3 regions of the Variovorax sp. V116 genome follow, and region 3 is predicted to be linked to each of the others. Evidence: riboswitches for the same ligand, from Rfam matches in the RefSeq annotation. Region 3 holds a riboswitch; each other region holds the start of a gene.
What was found. A riboswitch is a leader RNA that binds a small molecule or an ion and turns the genes downstream of it on or off. The one in region 3 is predicted to bind glycine.
Positions count from the first base shown of each region.

Region 1: linked by a shared signal. The riboswitch ahead of gcvT (glycine cleavage system aminomethyltransferase GcvT) and the one ahead of ACAM58_RS03985 (D-amino acid dehydrogenase) in region 3 are both predicted to bind glycine.
Region 2: linked by a shared signal. The riboswitch ahead of ACAM58_RS29080 (D-amino acid dehydrogenase) and the one ahead of ACAM58_RS03985 (D-amino acid dehydrogenase) in region 3 are both predicted to bind glycine.

Region 1 is NZ_AP028661.1:3,346,177-3,352,035, forward strand. It holds gene ACAM58_RS15940 (TRAP transporter small permease) at 1-463, shown strand, start outside; gene ACAM58_RS15945 (TRAP transporter large permease) at 460-1,737, shown strand; gene ACAM58_RS15950 (hypothetical protein) at 1,890-2,438, shown strand; glycine riboswitch at 2,470-2,560, shown strand; glycine riboswitch at 2,573-2,688, shown strand; gene gcvT (glycine cleavage system aminomethyltransferase GcvT) at 2,734-3,912, shown strand; gene gcvH (glycine cleavage system protein GcvH) at 3,959-4,330, shown strand; gene gcvP (aminomethyl-transferring glycine dehydrogenase) at 4,380-5,859, shown strand, end outside.
Region 2 is NZ_AP028662.1:656,150-662,008, reverse strand. It holds gene ACAM58_RS29090 (LysR family transcriptional regulator) at 1-879, shown strand, start outside; gene ACAM58_RS29085 (hydroxyacylglutathione hydrolase) at 949-1,740, opposite strand; gene ACAM58_RS29080 (D-amino acid dehydrogenase) at 2,011-3,345, opposite strand; glycine riboswitch at 3,431-3,548, opposite strand; glycine riboswitch at 3,564-3,653, opposite strand; gene ACAM58_RS29075 (M20 family metallopeptidase) at 3,964-5,358, shown strand; gene ACAM58_RS29070 (GlxA family transcriptional regulator) at 5,593-5,859, shown strand, end outside.
Region 3 is NZ_AP028661.1:862,087-867,945, reverse strand. It holds gene rfbA (glucose-1-phosphate thymidylyltransferase RfbA) at 1-683, opposite strand, end outside; gene rfbD (dTDP-4-dehydrorhamnose reductase) at 724-1,614, opposite strand; gene rfbB (dTDP-glucose 4,6-dehydratase) at 1,611-2,693, opposite strand; glycine riboswitch at 2,792-2,881, shown strand; glycine riboswitch at 2,921-3,027, shown strand; gene ACAM58_RS03985 (D-amino acid dehydrogenase) at 3,118-4,419, shown strand; gene ACAM58_RS03980 (FIST N-terminal domain-containing protein) at 4,437-5,717, opposite strand; gene ACAM58_RS03975 (PhaM family polyhydroxyalkanoate granule multifunctional regulatory protein) at 5,761-5,859, opposite strand, start outside.

The DNA.
Region 1 (5,859 bases), 2.5 Mb from region 3:
GACCACCGGCGCCTCGATGCTTGCCGCCTGCCTGATGCTGGTCATTGCATCGGCCCTGGGCGTGTTCCAGATCGTGACGCGCTTCGTGCTCGAGCAGCCCGCGGAGTGGAGCGAGATCCTGATCCGCGTGAGCCTGATCTGGATGGTGTTCCTGGGCATTCCGATGGCGTTTCGCCAGGGTGCCATGGTGAGCGTGGACGTGCTCTACCGCTGGAGCCCGCCGCGCGTCAAGCGCGTGCTCGACGCCGTGGTGAGCATTGCCGCGCTCATCCTGATGCTGGTCATTCTCTGGTGGGGCTGGGACTACGCGATGCGCGGCCGCGTGCAGTCGATGGCCGGCCTCGAAAGCCTGTCGATGATGTGGTCGTACCTGGCGCTGCCGGTCGGTTCCGTCTTCTGCCTGTTCGGCATCGTTGGGAATTTTCTCGATCCCAAGCGGCTTGAGCTGGAGACTGCGCAATGACGCCCGTGATGGTTGCAACGATGGTGCTGTGTTTTGCACTGTCGGTTTCTGTTGCAGTGTCCATCGGGCTCGCCTCGATCCTGGGCATCCAGGTGGCCAATGCCAACATGCTGATCTCCGTCAAGGAGATGTTCAATTCGATCAACAAGTTTCCGCTGGCGGCCATTCCGTTCTTCATCCTGGCCGGCAACCTGATGGAAACGGGCGGCATCTCGCGGCGGCTGGTCGAGTTTGCCAAGAGCATCGTGGGCGGCGTGCAGGGCGGCCTGCCGATGACCTGCGTGCTCACCTGCATGATCTTTGCGGCGGTGTCGGGCTCGTCGGTGGCCACCACCTTCGCCATTGGCGCGATCCTGATTCCGGCGCTCATCAAGCACGGCTACCCCACCGCCTACGCGGCCGCGCTGCAGGCCACCAGCGCCGAGCTCGGCGTGATCATCCCGCCCTCGATCCCGATGATCCTGTACGGCGTGAGCGCCGAGGTGTCGATCGGCGAGCTGTTCATCGCGGGCTTCGGCCCCGGCATTCTCATCAGCCTGGCGCTCATGCTGTTCGTCTGGGCCTTCTGCAAGTGGAAGGGCTGGGGCAAAAACGACGGCGACGGCCGCATGCCGTTTGGCAAGGCGCTGTGGCAGGCCGGCTGGGCGCTGCTGATGCCCGTCATCATCCTGGGCGGCATCTACGGCGGCATCTTCACGCCGACCGAAGCCTCGGCCGTGGCGGTGTTCTATGCGCTGGTGGTGGGCGTGGTGATCTACCGCGAGATCAAGCCCAAGGACCTGTACGTGATCCTGCGCAAGTCGGTGCTGTCGTCGGCGGTGATCATGTTCATCATCGCCAACGCGGGCCTGTTCGCGTTCCTGATCACGCGCGCGGGGGTGCCCGACGCCATCGGCCACTGGCTGCAGGAAGTGCTGAAGTCGCCCGCGATGTTCCTTCTGGGCGTGAACGCGGCGCTGTTCATCATCGGCATGTTCATCGAGACCAGCGCGGCCATCATCGTGCTCGCGCCCATCCTTGCGCCGGTGGCGGTGCACTTCGGCATCGACCCGGTGCACTTCGGGCTCATCATGGTGGTGAACCTCGCCCTGGGCATGATCACCCCGCCCTTCGGCGTGAACCTGTTCGCGGCCTGCACGGTGGCGCGCATCTCGCTGGACCGGATCGTGAAGTACCTGGTGCCCTTCGTGCTCGTGATCCTGGCCTGCCTGCTGGTGATCACCTACGTGCCGTGGATATCGCTGGCGCTGCGCGACCTGGTGTATGCCAAGTAGCTGAGACGGCGCGAAAAACAAGGAAGAAACGGCAGCCTGTTCGCAGGCTGCTTTTTTTTTGCGCTGCCGGGGCGCTGTAAGGCAAACGTTTCATGAAGATGTCACCGCTTGCAACGATGCTTCAGCCCTCGATCCCCAAAAGCTGTGGCGCCATGTTTCCCACCAAGACCGACAAGGCACGCGACGAACTCCAGGGCCGCCAGCGCACGCTGAGCCAGCGCGAGCGCGCCTTGCTGCTGATGGCAGACGGCCGGCGTTCGCTGACCGATTTCAGCCCGCTGTTCGCCAGCCGCACCGAAGCCGAGCAGGCGATCCAGGCGCTGATGCGCCAGGGCTATCTGCAGGACGCGCAGCCGGTGGCTGCCGCGGCGGCGCAGGCCGCGGCCCAGCCGCCCGCCCCGGTACCCGCGGCCGACCCGATCCAACTCGCCACCGCCGCCGACAACTTCGACGGCAAGCGCTCCCTGGCCACCACGCGCATGTTCCTGTTCGACATCTGCGAGCGCATGTTCGTGCGGCGCGACCCCAAGTTCGCGCTGCAGATGCGCGATGCCCTGCGCGAGGCGCGCGACCGCGGCGCGATGCTGACCATCGCCGCGCTGATGCTCACCGAGGTCGAGAAAACCGCCGGCGCCGAGCGGGCCGAATCGCTGCGCGAGCGCATCGACCGGCTGCTGCCGCCGGCCGAGACCGTGCACTGAGCCGCAGACCGGCCGCCCGCGATCCACTACACTCCCATGGTCAGGAGAGAGCCCCGCCAGCCGGGGCCGCCGAAGGCGCAGGGGTTTCCCGAACGCTCAGGCAAAAGGACTGACACAGCGTTGGCGCATGCCGGCGCTTCCTTGCTGGAGAGAGGCTGTTGCTTGCATCGACGCGATGCGCCGGCCCACCGAAGGAGCAAACCCCGATCGTGGGGCGAATCTCTCAGGTAAAGCGGACAGCAGGGGTGGCCCATGGCTCGCGCCATGGAATTCGTCTGCCCCTTTGGAGTGCCCCGTGGCCGCTTCCTCCGATTCCTCTTCCGCCGAACAACTCCTGAAGACCCCGCTGTACGGCCTGCACGTGGAGCTCGGTGCCCGCATGGTGCCCTTTGCAGGCTATTCGATGCCGGTGCAATACCCCGCCGGCCTCATGGCCGAGCACAGGCACACGCGCAACGCCGCCGGCCTGTTCGACATCTCGCACATGGGCCAGCTGCGCCTGGTCGGACCGGACGCCGCGGCCGCCTTTGAAACCCTGATGCCGGTCGACGTGATCGACCTTGCGCCCGGCAAGCAGCGCTACGGGCTGCTGCTGAACGACGAGGGCGGCATCCTCGACGACCTGATGTTCTTCAACGAAGGCCACGGCTCGATCTTCGTGATCGTCAACGGCGCCTGCAAGGTGGCGGACATCGCCCACATCCAGCAGAAGATCGGCGCACGCTGCGATGTGCAGCCCATGCCCGACCACGCGCTGCTCGCGCTGCAGGGCCCGCAGGCGGCCGCGGTGCTGGCGCGGCTGTCGCCGGGCATCGAGCGCTTCGTGTTCATGACCGGCGGCGCGGTGCAGATCGGCGGCATTCCGGCCTTTGCCACGCGCAGCGGCTACACCGGCGAAGACGGCTTCGAGATCTCGGTGGCCGGCCAGAATGCCGAGGCGCTGGCCCGCCTGCTGCTGGCCCAGCCCGAGGTCGAGCCCATTGGCCTGGGCGCGCGCAATTCGCTGCGGCTGGAAGCGGGGCTGTGCCTCTACGGCAACGACATCGACACCACCACCACGCCGGTCGAGGCCTCGCTCAACTGGGCGATCCAGAAGGTGCGCCGCACCGGCGGCGCGCGCGAAGGCGGCTTTCCGGGCGCGGCCCGGGTGCTGGCCCAGCTCGCCGCCGCCACGGCCGGCGCCGCGGGCCACACCGACCACGACACGCTGAAGCGCAAGCGCGTCGGCCTCGTGGCGCTGGAACGCGTTCCGGTGCGCGACGGCACGGTGCTGCAGTCCTTCGAAGGCAAGGACATCGGCTTTGTCACGAGCGGCCTGCTCGGCCCGACGGCCGACCGCCCGATCGCCATGGGCTACGTGGCCACCGCGTATTCCGAGCCCGGCACGCGCGTGCAGGCCATCGTGCGCGGCAAGCCGGTGCCGATGGAAGTCTCGACGCTGCCTTTCGTGCCGACGCGCTACTACCGCGGCTAGGCGCTGCGCCCCCGATCATCTTTTTTTCCACGAGGAGTTTTCCACCATGAGCATCAAGTACACCAAGGACCACGAATGGGTCTCGGCCGAAGGCAGCGCAGCCACCGTCGGCATCACCGTGCATGCGCAGGACGCGCTCGGCGACGTGGTCTTTGTCGACCTGCCCGAAGTCGGCAAGACCTTTGCCCAGGGCGAGGTGGCCGGTGTCGTCGAATCGGTCAAGGCCGCAGCCGATGTGTTCATGCCCGTGTCGGGCGAGATCACCGAAGTGAACGAAGCCCTGCGCGCCGATCCCTCGCTCGCCAACACCGACCCGCTGGCCGCCGGCTGGTTCTTCAAGGTCAAGCTCAGCGAGCCCGCGCAGCTCGACGCGCTGCTCGACGCGGCCAGCTACGACAAGTTCGCTGCCGAGTCCTGATCCGCCGAGTTCGCAAGCCGCCTTTTCCTCATCCCGAGCCTTCACCGCCATGCCGATTCCCGCCCTTCCCTCTTTGCAACAACTGGAGAACGCCGAAGAGTTTCTCGCCCGCCACATCGGCATCGATGCGGCGGACGAGGCGCGCATGCTGCCGGTGATCGGTTCGGAAACGCGCGCCGAGCTCATCGACGGCATCGTGCCCGCAGCCATCCGCCGCGCCAAGCCGATGCGGCTGCCGGCGCCCGCCACCGAGGCCGATGCACTGGCCGAGCTCAAGGCGATCGCGGCAAAGAACAAGGTCTTCAGGAGCTTCATCGGCCAGGGCTACTACGGCACGCACACGCCGGGCGTCATCCTGCGCAACGTGCTCGAGAACCCCGCCTGGTACACGGCCTACACGCCCTACCAGGCCGAGATTTCGCAGGGCCGCATGGAAGCGCTGCTCAACTTCCAGACCATGGTGTGCGACCTCACGGGCATGGCCATCGCCAATGCCTCGATGCTCGACGAAGCCACGGCGGCAGCCGAGGCGATGACGCTCGCCAAGCGCAGCGTCAAGAGCAAGAGCAACGTGTTCCTGGTGTCGGGCGACTGCCATCCGCAGACCATCGAGGTCATCAAGACGCGCGCCGCGCCGCTGGGCATCGAGGTGAAGGTGAGCACCGTGTCCGAGACGCTGCCGCACCTGATGGTGAGCGGCGAATTCTTCGGCGTGCTCGCGCAGTACCCCGCCACCACCGGCCACGTGCACGACCTGCGTCCGCTCGCGGGCCATGCGCACCAGTGCGACGCCGCCTTCTGCGTGGCCGCCGACCTGCTCGCGCTCACCTTGCTCGCGCCGCCCGGCGAATGGGACGCCGACATCGTCTGCGGCACCACGCAGCGCTTCGGCATGCCGATGTGCAACGGCGGCCCGCACGCGGCCTACCTGGCCTGCCGCGACGAGTTCAAGCGCTCGCTGCCGGGCCGCCTGGTGGGCGTGAGCGTCGACACCCACGGCCAGCCCGCCTACCGCCTTGCGCTGCAGACGCGCGAGCAGCACATCCGCCGCGAGAAGGCCACCTCCAACATCTGCACCGCGCAGGTGTTGCCGGCCGTGGTGGCCAGCATGTACGCCGTGTACCACGGCCCCGACGGCCTCACGCGCATTGCACAGCGCGTGGCTGCGCTCACGGCCATCCTCGCGCAGGGCCTCGCGCAGATGGGCCGCGAGCCGGTCAACGGCACCGCCTTCGATTCGCTGACCATCCGCACCGGCGACGACACGCCCAAGATCATCGAACGCGCCCAGGCCGCGGGCGTCAACCTGCGCCAGCGGCTGCAGCAGCACCTGGGCATCTCGCTCGACGAGACCACCACGCGCGCCGACATCGAAACGCTCTGGGCGCTGTTCGTGCCCGCCGGCACGCCGATGCCGCGCTTCGACGACCTGGCCAACGCTGTGCCGCGCCTGCCCGAGGACCTGCGGCGCACCAGCGCCTTTCTCACGCACCCGGTGTTCAACACCCACAAGAGCGAAACCGCGATGC
Region 2 (5,859 bases), on a different replicon from region 3:
AAGCTCGAGATCCTGCTGGCCTTCATGGAGACCGGCAATCTGGCTCGCGCGGCGGAAAAGCTCGAGATCAGCGCCGTGAGCGTGCACCGCGCTTTGCATTCGCTGGAAACCGGCCTGCGCTGCGCGCTGTTTCGGCACGAGGGCCGCAACCTGCACCCGACCGAAGCCGCGCATGCGCTGGCAGAGGTGGCACGCGAGGTGCTTCGCACCATGGCCCAGGGCATACGCGCCACGCGGGAAGTCGCGGGCTACTCGGCGGACCGGATTCGCATCGGCTCTCTCTTTTCGCTGACGAGCCGCACGGTGCCGCAGCTGATCATGGGCATGAAGCTGCGCAAACCCGATCTGCACACCGAACTCATGCTCGGGTCCAACGCCCACCTGCTGCAGAAGCTGCGGGACGGCGCGATCGACGCCGCACTGATGGCGATCCCGGATGACGTGTCGGACGTCGAATCGGAGCCGCTGTTCGAAGACGACATCCAGTTTGCCGCTCCGGTGGGCTCCCCCTACTCCGGGCAAAAGGAAATCGACCTGAGCAGCTGCGCGGGCGAGCGCTTCGTGAGCCTGAGCGAAGGCTTCGTTACCTACCGCGGGTTTGTCGAGACCTTCCGCATCGCCGGCTTCACGCCCAACGTGGTGATGAAGACCGACGACATCTTCTCGCTGATGAACCTGGTGAGCGGTGGCGTGGGCTACACGCTGCTGCCGGGGCGGGTGCGCGGCGTCATGCCGCAGAAGGTGCAGTTGATCCCGCTGCAGCCCAGGTATTTGATGCGCCAGACCATCGCGCTCAATTTCCTGCGCACGCGCGAGCGCGATCCCAACCTGCTCGCGCTGCTGTCGGTTTGCCGCGTGGCCAAAGCCGACCTCGGCTGAGTCCGGGGCAGCTGATCGATCGGTGCGCGCTGTCCGGTCCGCGGCGGGCGAAGTAGTGCTGGCCGCGGCTCACCATGTATTGCGCAGCTCGCGAAGCTTGACGAACACGGTCTTCGGATCCGGCTTCTCGGGCAGATCGGGAAAGGCCTCGCGAAGCGCCGCAATGACACTCGGGCTCGACAGGCGCAGGAAGGTGTTGATCTCTTTCTCTTCGCGGAGCGTCGTGACGCGGGCCTTGGCCGGGTCATGCCCTGCCACGCCGGGCAGCAGCGCCTTGGCGGCAGCGTTGTCGGGCTCGCGCGCGAGCGTGAAACGCAGATTGTTTTCGATGTAGTCGTGGCCCGGGTAGACGCGGGTGTCGTCGGGCAGCTTGGCGAGTTGCTCCACGAAGGTGGTGTACATGGATTCCACATTGCCGCCGTTGTGGCAGTTGCCCGCGCCGGCGTTGAACAGCGTGTCGCCGGAGAACAGTGCCGGCCTCTCGGTGTGAGAGCGCAGGCAGATGTGGCACATCGTGTGGCCGGGCGTGTCCATGCATTCGAGCTCGACGGTCTTGCCGACCTTGATCACGTCGCCGGCCTTCACGCCGCGATCCATGCCAGCAATGCGAGAGCCCGAGCGGTGGTGCGCAATCACCTTGGCGCCCGTCGCCGCGACGACGGCCTCATTGCCGCCAGTGTGGTCGTGATGCTCGTGAGTATTGAGGATTTGCGTGATCTGCCAGCCCTTGTCCTTTGCGGCCGCCAGGCATTTCTGGTGGTCCAGGGGATCGATGGCGAGAGCCTCGCCGGTCTCAGGGCAAACAATCAGGTAGTTGTAGTTGCGATAGGCGTTGCCGGTCCAGATGCGTTCGACGATCATGCGTTGCTCCAGTGGTCAGATACGAGTGGCACTAACTTAACTCCGACGGCGTTGATGTGCTTCGTTCGGCGGCTCGGCACGCCCTGAGTACACATCGGGTGGCTGCATCCAGGCTGCTTCTTCCATTGTTCCCGAGCGAACGATCAACTGGTGAATAAAGGATGCGGCGCGTTGAAGAAATCGACACAGCCGATCCTTCATACCACCGCCGACCAGGGCGCTCTGCGCCCTCGTTTGAATTTCCCTTCGGTGCCAGGCCATGGCAACTCGCTAAGCAGATGGCCCACCAACTACTGGCGACACCAATGCTTTGCCTCGTGTCCCATGCTTCAACCCGGTGAACGCGAAATCCACCTCAGGCGCAAGCCCGCTCACGATGCGCGCGATCGACTTGCCCGAGCCGCAGGCGTGCGTCCAGCCCAGTGTGCCGTGGCCGGTGTTCAGATACAGGTTCGGCAGCTTCGTCTTGCCGATCAGCGGCACATTGCTCGGCGTCGCCGGACGCAGGCCGGTCCAGAACTGCGCCTGCGCGGTGTCGCCGGCACCCGGGAAGAGCTCTTCGACCCGCCGCACGATGGCCTCGCAGCGCAGCCGGTTCAGGTCGCGGTCGTAGCCGTTGAACTCGGCCGTGCCGGCGATGCGCAGGCGGTCGCTCCCTTCGCCCCCCGGCGAGGTGTAGCGCGAGAACACGAGCTTGTATTCGTCGTCGGTCAGCGAGACCTGGTGCGCCTTCGAGGCGTCTTTTACCGGCAAGGTCACCGAATAGCCCTTGGCCGGATAGATCGGCAGCCGGATGCCCAGCGGCGCGGCAACGATCGGGCTCAGCGAGCCCATCGCCAGCACGAAGGCATCGCCGCGGATGCGCTGGAAGCGACCTTCGTCGTCAGTGGCTTCGACATGGTCGATGCAGCCGCCCGCTTCACGCAGCGCAGTGATGGTGTGGCTCATGAGGAACTTCACACCCGCCGCCCTCGCCAGTGCGACCAGCTCGCGCGCGAAGCGGTTGGCGTCGCCCGATTCGTCCTCGGCCGTGTAGGTGGCGCCGGCCAGCTTGGGGCGGATGTGGGCCAGCGCGGGCTCGATCCTCACCGCCTCGTCGGCCGAGATCACTTGGCGCTCGCAACCCAGGGCGCGCATCTGCTCGGCCGGCGCGAGGGCCCCGTCGAACTCTTTCTGCGTCGTGTAGAAGTGCAGGATGCCTTGAGTGCGCTGGTCGTATTGGAGGCCGGTGTCGGCGCGCAGCTGCTGCAGCGTGTCGCGGCTGTAGGTGCCCAGGCGCACGATCTGCTCGATGTTGTGGCGCGTGCGCGCCGGGGTGCATTCACGCAGGAATTGAAGGCCCCAGAGCCACTGGCGCATGTCCGCGCGGATGCGAAAGAGCAGCGGCGCATCTTCCTTGCCCAGCCATTGGAGCACCTTGAGCGGTGCGCTGGGGTTGGCCCAGGGTTCGGCATGGCTCACCGAGATCTGCCCGCCGTTGGCAAAGCTGGTTTCGGCCGCCGGCGTGGCCTGCCGGTCGATCACGGTCACTTCGTGGCCGAGTTGCTGGAGGTAGTAAGCCGAGGTCACGCCGAGCAAGCCGGCGCCAAGAACGATCACACGCATTTCGAGAACCCTTGAGGTTGCAGCGCTCGAACGCAAATGGAAACGGAAGCTCGAAAAGAAAGCAACCGGACCATGCGTCCAAGTTGCCGCTCCCCCTGTCCTCGGTACCTGAGAGATTCACCCGCTACGCCCGCAGCGGGTTTGCTCCTTCGGTGCATCACGCTCACATTCCAATGGCGTGATGGCTCTCCAGACGGCTTTGACAATTGATGCAGTACAGGCCCATCGCGTGAGCCGACCTGAGCGTTTATGGGAGTTTGCGCCTTCGGTGGAGCCGCTTCCGCGGCCCGCTCTCCTGCTAAATCGAAGCTTATTAGGATCATCGCTGCCAGTCAACGATTAATTAGGCTTCAGGCCTCAAAATTGCGCTCATAGCGGTGGATCAAATTGGATGGCATTTTTCCCGGATGTGTTGGAATTAATAGAATTTCGAAGCCGTGAGAAGATGAAAACTCCGCCGTCGCATCCGACGACGTCGCAATCATCCAAATTCGAGCGCGCATTTGTCCTATTGCACGGGTTGGGGGCGCGATATCGTTCTGAGCAGTCCGTACACGAAAGTATCTTCATGCGTTTCCTAGCAAAGTGCGTCAACTCCACTGCGATGCGGGAGGCCACATGACACGCAACGCCGCACTGGGCCGCGCTGCCGATCACTTCGACAGTGGCGACTTCGTGCGCGACCTGTCGCGACGAGTCGCCTTCCGCACCGCCAGCCAGGAGGCTGATTCCGGACCGGCGCTGGCCGCCTACCTGCAGGACGAGATCGGCCCTTCATTGGCCAGGCTGGGCTTCAGCTTCAGCATCCACCCCAACCCCGAGCCCGCTTACGGCCCGTTCCTGGTGGCCAGCCGCCATGAAGGCGATGACCTGCCCACGGTGCTGATGTATGGCCACGGCGACGTCATCCGCGGTCAGGACAAGAGTTGGACCTGCGGCCAGGGACCGTGGACGCTGGCGGTGGACGGTGAACGCCTTTATGGACGGGGCACGGCGGACAACAAGGGCCAGCACAGCATCAACATCGCCGCGCTAGCCACCGTTCTGGGGCTGCGCGGGCAGCTGGGCTTCAACATCAAGTGGCTGCTGGAAACCGGCGAAGAGACCGGCTCGCCGGGCTTGGCCGCGTTCTGCTCTGCGCACCAGGAACTGCTGGCCGCCGATGTGCTGATCGCCAGCGACGGCCCGCGCGTAGGCCGAGACCAGCCTACCGTCTTCCTGGGGTCGCGCGGCGTGGCGAACTTCAGCCTGACGCTGAACCTGCGCGGCGGCGGCGGCCACCACAGCGGCAACTGGGGCGGCCTGCTGCGCAACCCCGGCACGGTGCTTGCCAACGCCATTGCCAGCATGGTGGACGCCCATGGCGTGATCCGCGTCGAGGGCCTGCGCCCGCCGCCCATTCCGGCCAACGTACGCGCCGCATTGCAAGGCCTGCGCTTTGGTGGCGACGCCGGCGACCCGGAAGTCGACCCCGGCTGGGGTGAGCCCGGCCTGACTCCGGCCGAACGGGTGATTGCCTGGAACACACTGGAAGTGCTGGCCTACAAGACCGGCAACCCGGACTTCCCGGTCAACGCCATCCCGCCCACAGCACAGGCCTTCATGCACATGCGCTTTGTCGTCGGCACCGACGTGAGCCAGCTGCGCGACGTCGTGCAGCAGCACCTGTCGACGCATGGCTTCGAAGGCATCGAAGTCAGCGAACCCGAAGTCATGCACGCCACCCGGCTGGACCCGGACAACGCCTGGGTGCGCTTCACGCTGGCCAGCATCGAGCAGAGCACCGGCAAGAAGCCCGTGCTGCTGCCCAACCTGGGCGGCAGCCTGCCCAACGATGTGTTTGCCGACATCCTGGGCCTGCCCACCGTGTGGGTGCCGCACAGCTACGCGGCCTGCCAGCAGCACGCACCCGACGAGCACCTGCTGGCACCGGTGGCACGCGAGGCGCTGCAGCTGATGACGGGCCTGTTCTGGGACCTCCCGGCGGCAGCGCCGGCGCTGCCGCGACGCTGAGCGCGCCGAAATCCGCGACTCGCCCAGCATGCGGCGGAATGCTGCCGGATGAAGGCGCAGGAGAGAACTCTGGACCCCGGCAAGACCGGTGAGCGGCCACCGATCGCAAGCCGCTGGCGCAGCCGTGAAGTACGACTATCCGCTTACCTTCTATGGGACAAGTGCCATGAGCATCCGATTGCGCGCGAACATACTGTGACTGCTACGATGCGCGATCTTGTGGCAGGAGATTCCATGATGATGCCGGTTCCAGGTGCGAAGGCCGACACTGCCAAGCCGGCACGGCGACGAGTGAAGGTCGGCTTCATCCTCCTTCCGGGCTTCACGATGTTTTCGTACTCTGCCCTGGTTTATATCTTGAAGCATTGCACCGACCCGGCAGCTGCGGTCGGCGTGGACTTTGAATATGTAGTTCTGGGACAAAAGCCGGCCCAGACAACCTGCGGTGTTCAAGTACCCCCGACAGCGCCCCTGCACGCGGCTCGCGATTGCAACTACGTC
Region 3 (5,859 bases):
CAGGCATAGCCGCGCTGCATGATCTGCACGTTGAGCTGGTCCAGGTCGAGGTAGGCCTGGTTGACCGCCGTGATCTCCAGTTCGCCGCGCGCGCTGGGCTTCACGGCCTTGGCGATCTCGACCACCTGGTTGTCGTAGAAGTACAGGCCCGTCACGGCATAGCTGCTCTTGGGCTTGACCGGCTTCTCCTCGATGCTGCTGGCCTTGCCCTTGGCATCGAAGGCCACCACGCCGTAGCGCTCGGGGTCATGCACGTGGTAGGCGAAGACGGTGGCGCCGGAGGGCTTCGAATCGGCATCGGCCAAGAGGTGCGCGAAGTCATGGCCGTAGAAGATGTTGTCACCCAGCACCAGCGCGCTCGGCGAATTGCCTACGAATTTGTCGCCGATGATGAAGGCCTGCGCGAGGCCATCGGGGCTGGGCTGCACCGCGTACTGCAGGTTGATGCCCCACTGGCTGCCATCGCCCAGCAGCTGCTGGAAGCGCGGCGTGTCCTGCGGCGTGCTGATGATCAGGATGTCGCGCATGCCGCCGAGCATCAACGTGCTGAGCGGGTAGTAGATCATCGGCTTGTCGTACACCGGCAGCAGCTGCTTGCTGAGCGCGAGCGTGGCGGGGTGCAGCCGGGTGCCGGAGCCGCCGGCCAGGATGATGCCTTTGCGTTGCGTGGTCTTCGTGGTCATTGTGTTGTGTTCTCCGCTTCTTGCTTGCTTGCTTCGCTTGTCAAAGGGTCTCGCGCAGCATGCGGGCCACGCCCTGCTGCCAGTGCGGCAGCACCAGGCCGAAGGTGGTCTGCAGCTTGCGCGTGTCCAGGCGCGAGTTGGCGGGGCGCGTCGCGGGCGTGGGGAAGGCGCTGGTGGGCACGGGGTCGACGGCTTCGGGTCCGGCCTTGAGTTCGACGCCGGCCGCCTTGGCCTGCTCGATCACGAAGCGCGCATAACCGTGCCAGGTAGTCTCGCCGCCGGCCACCGCGTGATACAGGCCGGCCTTGGCCGGGTCCTGCAGCGTGGCGCGGATGGCATGCGCCGTGACGTCGGCCAGCAGCTCGGCGCCGGTGGGCGCGCCGAACTGGTCGTTGATGACGGTCAGGCGATCGCGCTCCTTGGCGATGCGCAGCATGGTCTTGGCAAAGTTGCCGCCGCGCGCGGCATAGACCCAGCTGGTGCGGAAGATCAGGTGCTTCGAGCAGTGCCTGGCCACCAGTTGCTCGCCTTCGAGCTTGGTGCGGCCGTACACGCTGAGGGGGCCGGTGGCGTCGTCTTCTTTCCAGGGCGTGCTGCCGCTGCCGTCGAAGACGTAGTCGGTGGAGTAGTGCACCATGAGCGCGCCGATCTGCTGCGCGGCCTCGGCCACCACGCCGGGCGAGGTGGCGTTGAGCTTGCGCGCGAACTCGGGCTCGCTCTCGGCCTTGTCGACGGCGGTGTGGGCCGCGGCATTGACGATGACGTCGGGGCGCACTTTCAGCACCGTTTCGGCCAGTTGCTCGGGGCGGCTGAAGTCGGCGTTGAAGTCTGTGCTGTCGAAGTCGAGCGCAACCAGCTCGCCCAGCGGCGCGAGGCTGCGTTGCAGCTCCCAGCCGACCTGGCCGCCCTTGCCCAGCAGCAGCAGCTTCATGCCGCAGCCTTGGCCGCGGGGGCGGCGTCGTATTGCTTCTCGACCCATTCGCGGTAAGCGCCGCTTTGCACGTTGCGCACCCATTCGCCATGGGCCAGGTACCACTCGACGGTCTTGCGGATGCCGCTGTCGAAGGTTTCGGCGGGCTTCCAGCCGAGTTCGCGCTCGAGCTTGCGCGCATCGATGGCGTAGCGGCGGTCGTGGCCGGGGCGGTCGGTGACGTAGCTGATCTGCTCTTTGTAAGGCTTGCCGTCGGCGCGCGGGCGCAGTTCGTCGAGCAGCGCGCAGACGGTGTTGACGATCTCGATGTTGGGCTTCTCGTTCCAGCCGCCGACGTTGTAGGTCTCGCCGAGCCGGCCGGCTTCGAGCACGCGGCGGATGGCGCTGCAGTGATCCTTCACGTAGAGCCAGTCGCGCACCTGCATGCCGTCGCCATACACGGGCAGCGGCTTGCCGGCCAGGGCGTTGACGATCATCAGCGGGATGAGCTTCTCGGGGAAGTGGAACGGCCCGTAGTTGTTGGAGCAGTTGGTGGTGACGACCGGCAGGCCGTAGGTGTGGTGCCAGGCGCGCACGAGGTGGTCGCTCGCGGCCTTGCTGGCCGAGTAGGGACTGTTGGGCTCGTACTTGTTTTCTTCGGTGAAGGCGGGGTCGGTCTTGGAGAGCGAGCCGTAGACCTCGTCGGTCGACACGTGCAGGAAGCGGAAGGCGGCTTTCTGCTCGGCCGGCAGCGCGCTCCAGTGGCCGCGCACGGACTCGAGCAGGCGGAAGGTGCCCAGCACGTTGGTCTGCACGAAGTCTTCGGGGCCGTGAATGGAGCGATCGACGTGCGATTCCGCGGCAAAGTTCACGATGGCGCGCGGTTTGTGCTCGGCCAGCAGGCGGTCGACCAGTGCGCTGTCGCCGATATCGCCCTGCACGAAAATGTGCCGCGGGTCGCCCTTGAGAGACGCGAGCGTCTCGAGGTTGCCGGCATAGGTCAGCTTGTCGAGGTTCACGACAGGCTCGTCGCTCTGCGCCAGCCAGTCGAGTACGAAGTTGGCGCCGATGAAGCCCGCGCCGCCGGTTACCAGGATCATGAGTCTCCCCGAAGTTTCGAATCAATGACAATTATCCCATTGGTCCGAATTGTCAAAATTCATGGTTGGCGGCTTTGCGGTCCCCGCCTACAATCGTTTCACTGCAGGAGAGAGGGTAGTACTTATTACTACTCCACCGAAGGCGCAAACTCCCATAAACGCTCAGGTCGGCCCACAGATTCCTTGAAGTTCTTTCAAAGAGTTGCGTGGCAGGTACTGCATCAACTGACAAGCCGTCTGGAGAGCCATCACCTCGCGTGATGCACCGAAGGAGCAAACCCGTTGCAGGGTGCAACAGGTGAATCTCTCAGGTACCAAGGACAGGGGGAGCGGCAACTTGGACGGCGTTCGTCCGGTTGCTTGCTATTGAATCAGTAGCACACCAAGTTCGCCGTTCAAGTGCCAATCTTCAAAGGTACTTGAAATGCGTGTGATCGTTCTTGGCGCCGGCCTGCTCGGCGTGACTTCTGCTTACTACCTCCAGCAACTCGGCCACGAGGTGACCGTGATCGACCGGCAGGCCACGCCGGCCGCCGAAACCAGCTTTGCCAACGGCGGGCAGATCTCCGTCAGCCATGCCGAACCCTGGGCCAACCCGAGCGCGCCGCTCAAGGTGCTGCAATGGCTCGGCAAGGAAGACGCCCCGCTGCTCTTTCGCATCCGCGCCGACATGCGCCAGTGGCTCTGGGGCCTGCAGTTCCTGCGCGAATGCACGCCGGCGCGCACCCGGCACAACATCGAGCAGATCGTGCGCCTGGGCACCTACAGCCGCGAGGTGCTGCAGCAGCTGCGCGCCGACGCCGGCCTCCAATACGACCAGCGCACGCAGGGCATCCTGCACTTCTACACGACGCAGAAGGAGTTCGACGGCGCCCTCCAGCCCGCCGAGCAGATGCGCGCATTGGGTTGCGAACGCCAGGTGATCTCAGCCGACGAAGCCGTGAAGATCGAGCCCGCCCTCGCCCACATCCGCCCGAAGCTGGCGGGTGCCACCTACACGGCGGAGGACGAGTCCGGCGACGCGAACCTTTTTGCACGCGAGCTGGCAAAGCGCGCGGCCGCAGCGGGCGTGAAGTTCCTCATGAGCCACACGGTGACCGCGCTGCGCGAGACCGGCGGCCGCATCGACCATGTCGAAGCCACCGACAGCGAAGGCCGCTTCCAGCGCATCCGCGGCGACGCCTTCGTGCTCGCGATGGGTTCGCTGAGCCCGATCGTTGCCGCGCCGCTGGGCATTCGGCTGCCGATCTATCCGGCCAAGGGCTACTCGGTGACGCTGCCGGTGAAGGACGCCTCCAGGGCGCACCAGGTCTCGCTGACCGACGACGAGTTCAAGCTCGTGTTCTCGCGCTACACCTCGGCTTCCGGCGACCGCCTGCGCATTGCCGGCACGGCCGAGCTCAACGGCTACGACCGCGACCTGAACCGCGTGCGCTGCGAGGCGATCGTGCGGCGCGTCGAGGAGCTCTTTCCGGGTGCCGGCGACACCACGCAGGCCCAGTTCTGGACCGGCCTGCGCCCCGCGACGCCAAGCAACGTGCCGCTGATCGGCAAGACGAAACTGCCGAACCTGTTCCTCAACACCGGCCACGGCACGCTCGGCTGGACGCATGCCTGCGGCTCGGGCAAGTCGATTGCGCACATCGTGAGCGGACTCGCGCCCGAGGTCGACTTTGCGTTCACCGGCATGCCTGCGCCGGCAGCGCGCGTACTGCAGCCGGCCTGAATGCTAGAGGGCGAGACTCAGTCCTTGCTGGTGAACACCGTCAGCACGCCGGTGTAGCCGTACAGGTGGTGGCGCGCGATCTCGCCTGCGGCGAAGAAGCCGACCAGCGGCACGTCGCCCAGCGCATGCCGCACGATCTGCAGCTCGGCGCCCGGCGCGCCGAAATGCGGCCCGCCGCGTCCCGAGCAGCTCACGTACACCGCGCCCGCGATGCGGCGCGCCGGATGCGGCGCGGCTTCGGCCTCCCCGGCCGCGACGGCGCGTGCGGTGGCCAGCGTCTGCTCCTCGGGCTCGAGTTCCTCCCGGATTTCCGCGCAGATGCGCATCAGGTCGGCGCGCGCGGCCTGCGCATTGCGGCGGCAGAAGGTCAGGCGCATGCCGGCCTCCGCCACGTCGGCAATCGCGATGCCGCGGCGCGTGGGGTCCAGGCCGATGATGTGGCGCACCAGCACGTCGGCGCCCAGGTCGCCGGTGCGGCGGATGCCGTCGCTGCCCGCATCGGCAAGGCCCACCAGGGTGGCGCGCACGGCGTCGATGGCTTCCTGCGGCCGCTCGAGCGTCACCTGCAGGTCGGCCAGCAGCACGTCGAGCGCGGGTTCGCCATCGAGCTTGAGCAGCAGGTTGCCGTCGGCTTCGGTGATCTCGCGCTCGCGCCCCGCGCCCGAGCGCAGCGGCTGGCAGCCCTGGGTGACTCGCGACACCAGCCGCACGCCCTCGCCGAACACCACGCCCGACAGGCCACCCGAGAACACGCCGCCCGCGGCGCCGTGCCCGCGGATGTTGCCGTTGCCGCCCACCGCGAACTGCAGCGCGCCGCCGCGGCCCGACGAGAGCCCGCCGAACAGGTAGCCGGTGTCGGTGCGGCCCGCCATCTCGCCGATGAGTTCGGTCAGGTCGGGCGTGGCGGGGTCCGCGTGCACCAGCGCCGTGTGGGCCTCGAAGCCGCTCATTTCCGAATTGCCCAGCGGCGCCACGCCGGAGAACACGCGGTACTGGTCGCTCGGCAGCGCGCAGAGCATCAGGCTGAGGCCGGGCTCGTCGAAATATTCGGCGTTGTTGGCCGAGACGCCGATGCCGACCGTGCCCGACCAGTCGGTGACCTCGGGCAGTTCGGCACTCAGGTGGTCGAGGATGTCCTGCGCGTCCGCCGCATAGTGGTCGGTGATGTAGAGCAGCCCGAGCGTGGGCGACGCCGCGTAGTCGGGCAGCGCCATCTGCGCGCGCAACTGGGCCAGCACGAGGCCGGCTGCCATGCGCCATTGCGGGTGGGTGGCATGGCCGGAAGGAAACAGCTTCATGATGCGTGCCAACCCGTTCTCTTCAAAATGTGTGTGTATGACGTCAGCGGCGGCCGGTCGTTCGCTTGCGCGCGGCGGCCGATGCCTTCTTGGCGGCGGCGGGCGCTGCCGCCTTCCTGGCCGCGGGTTTCGAAGCCGCGGG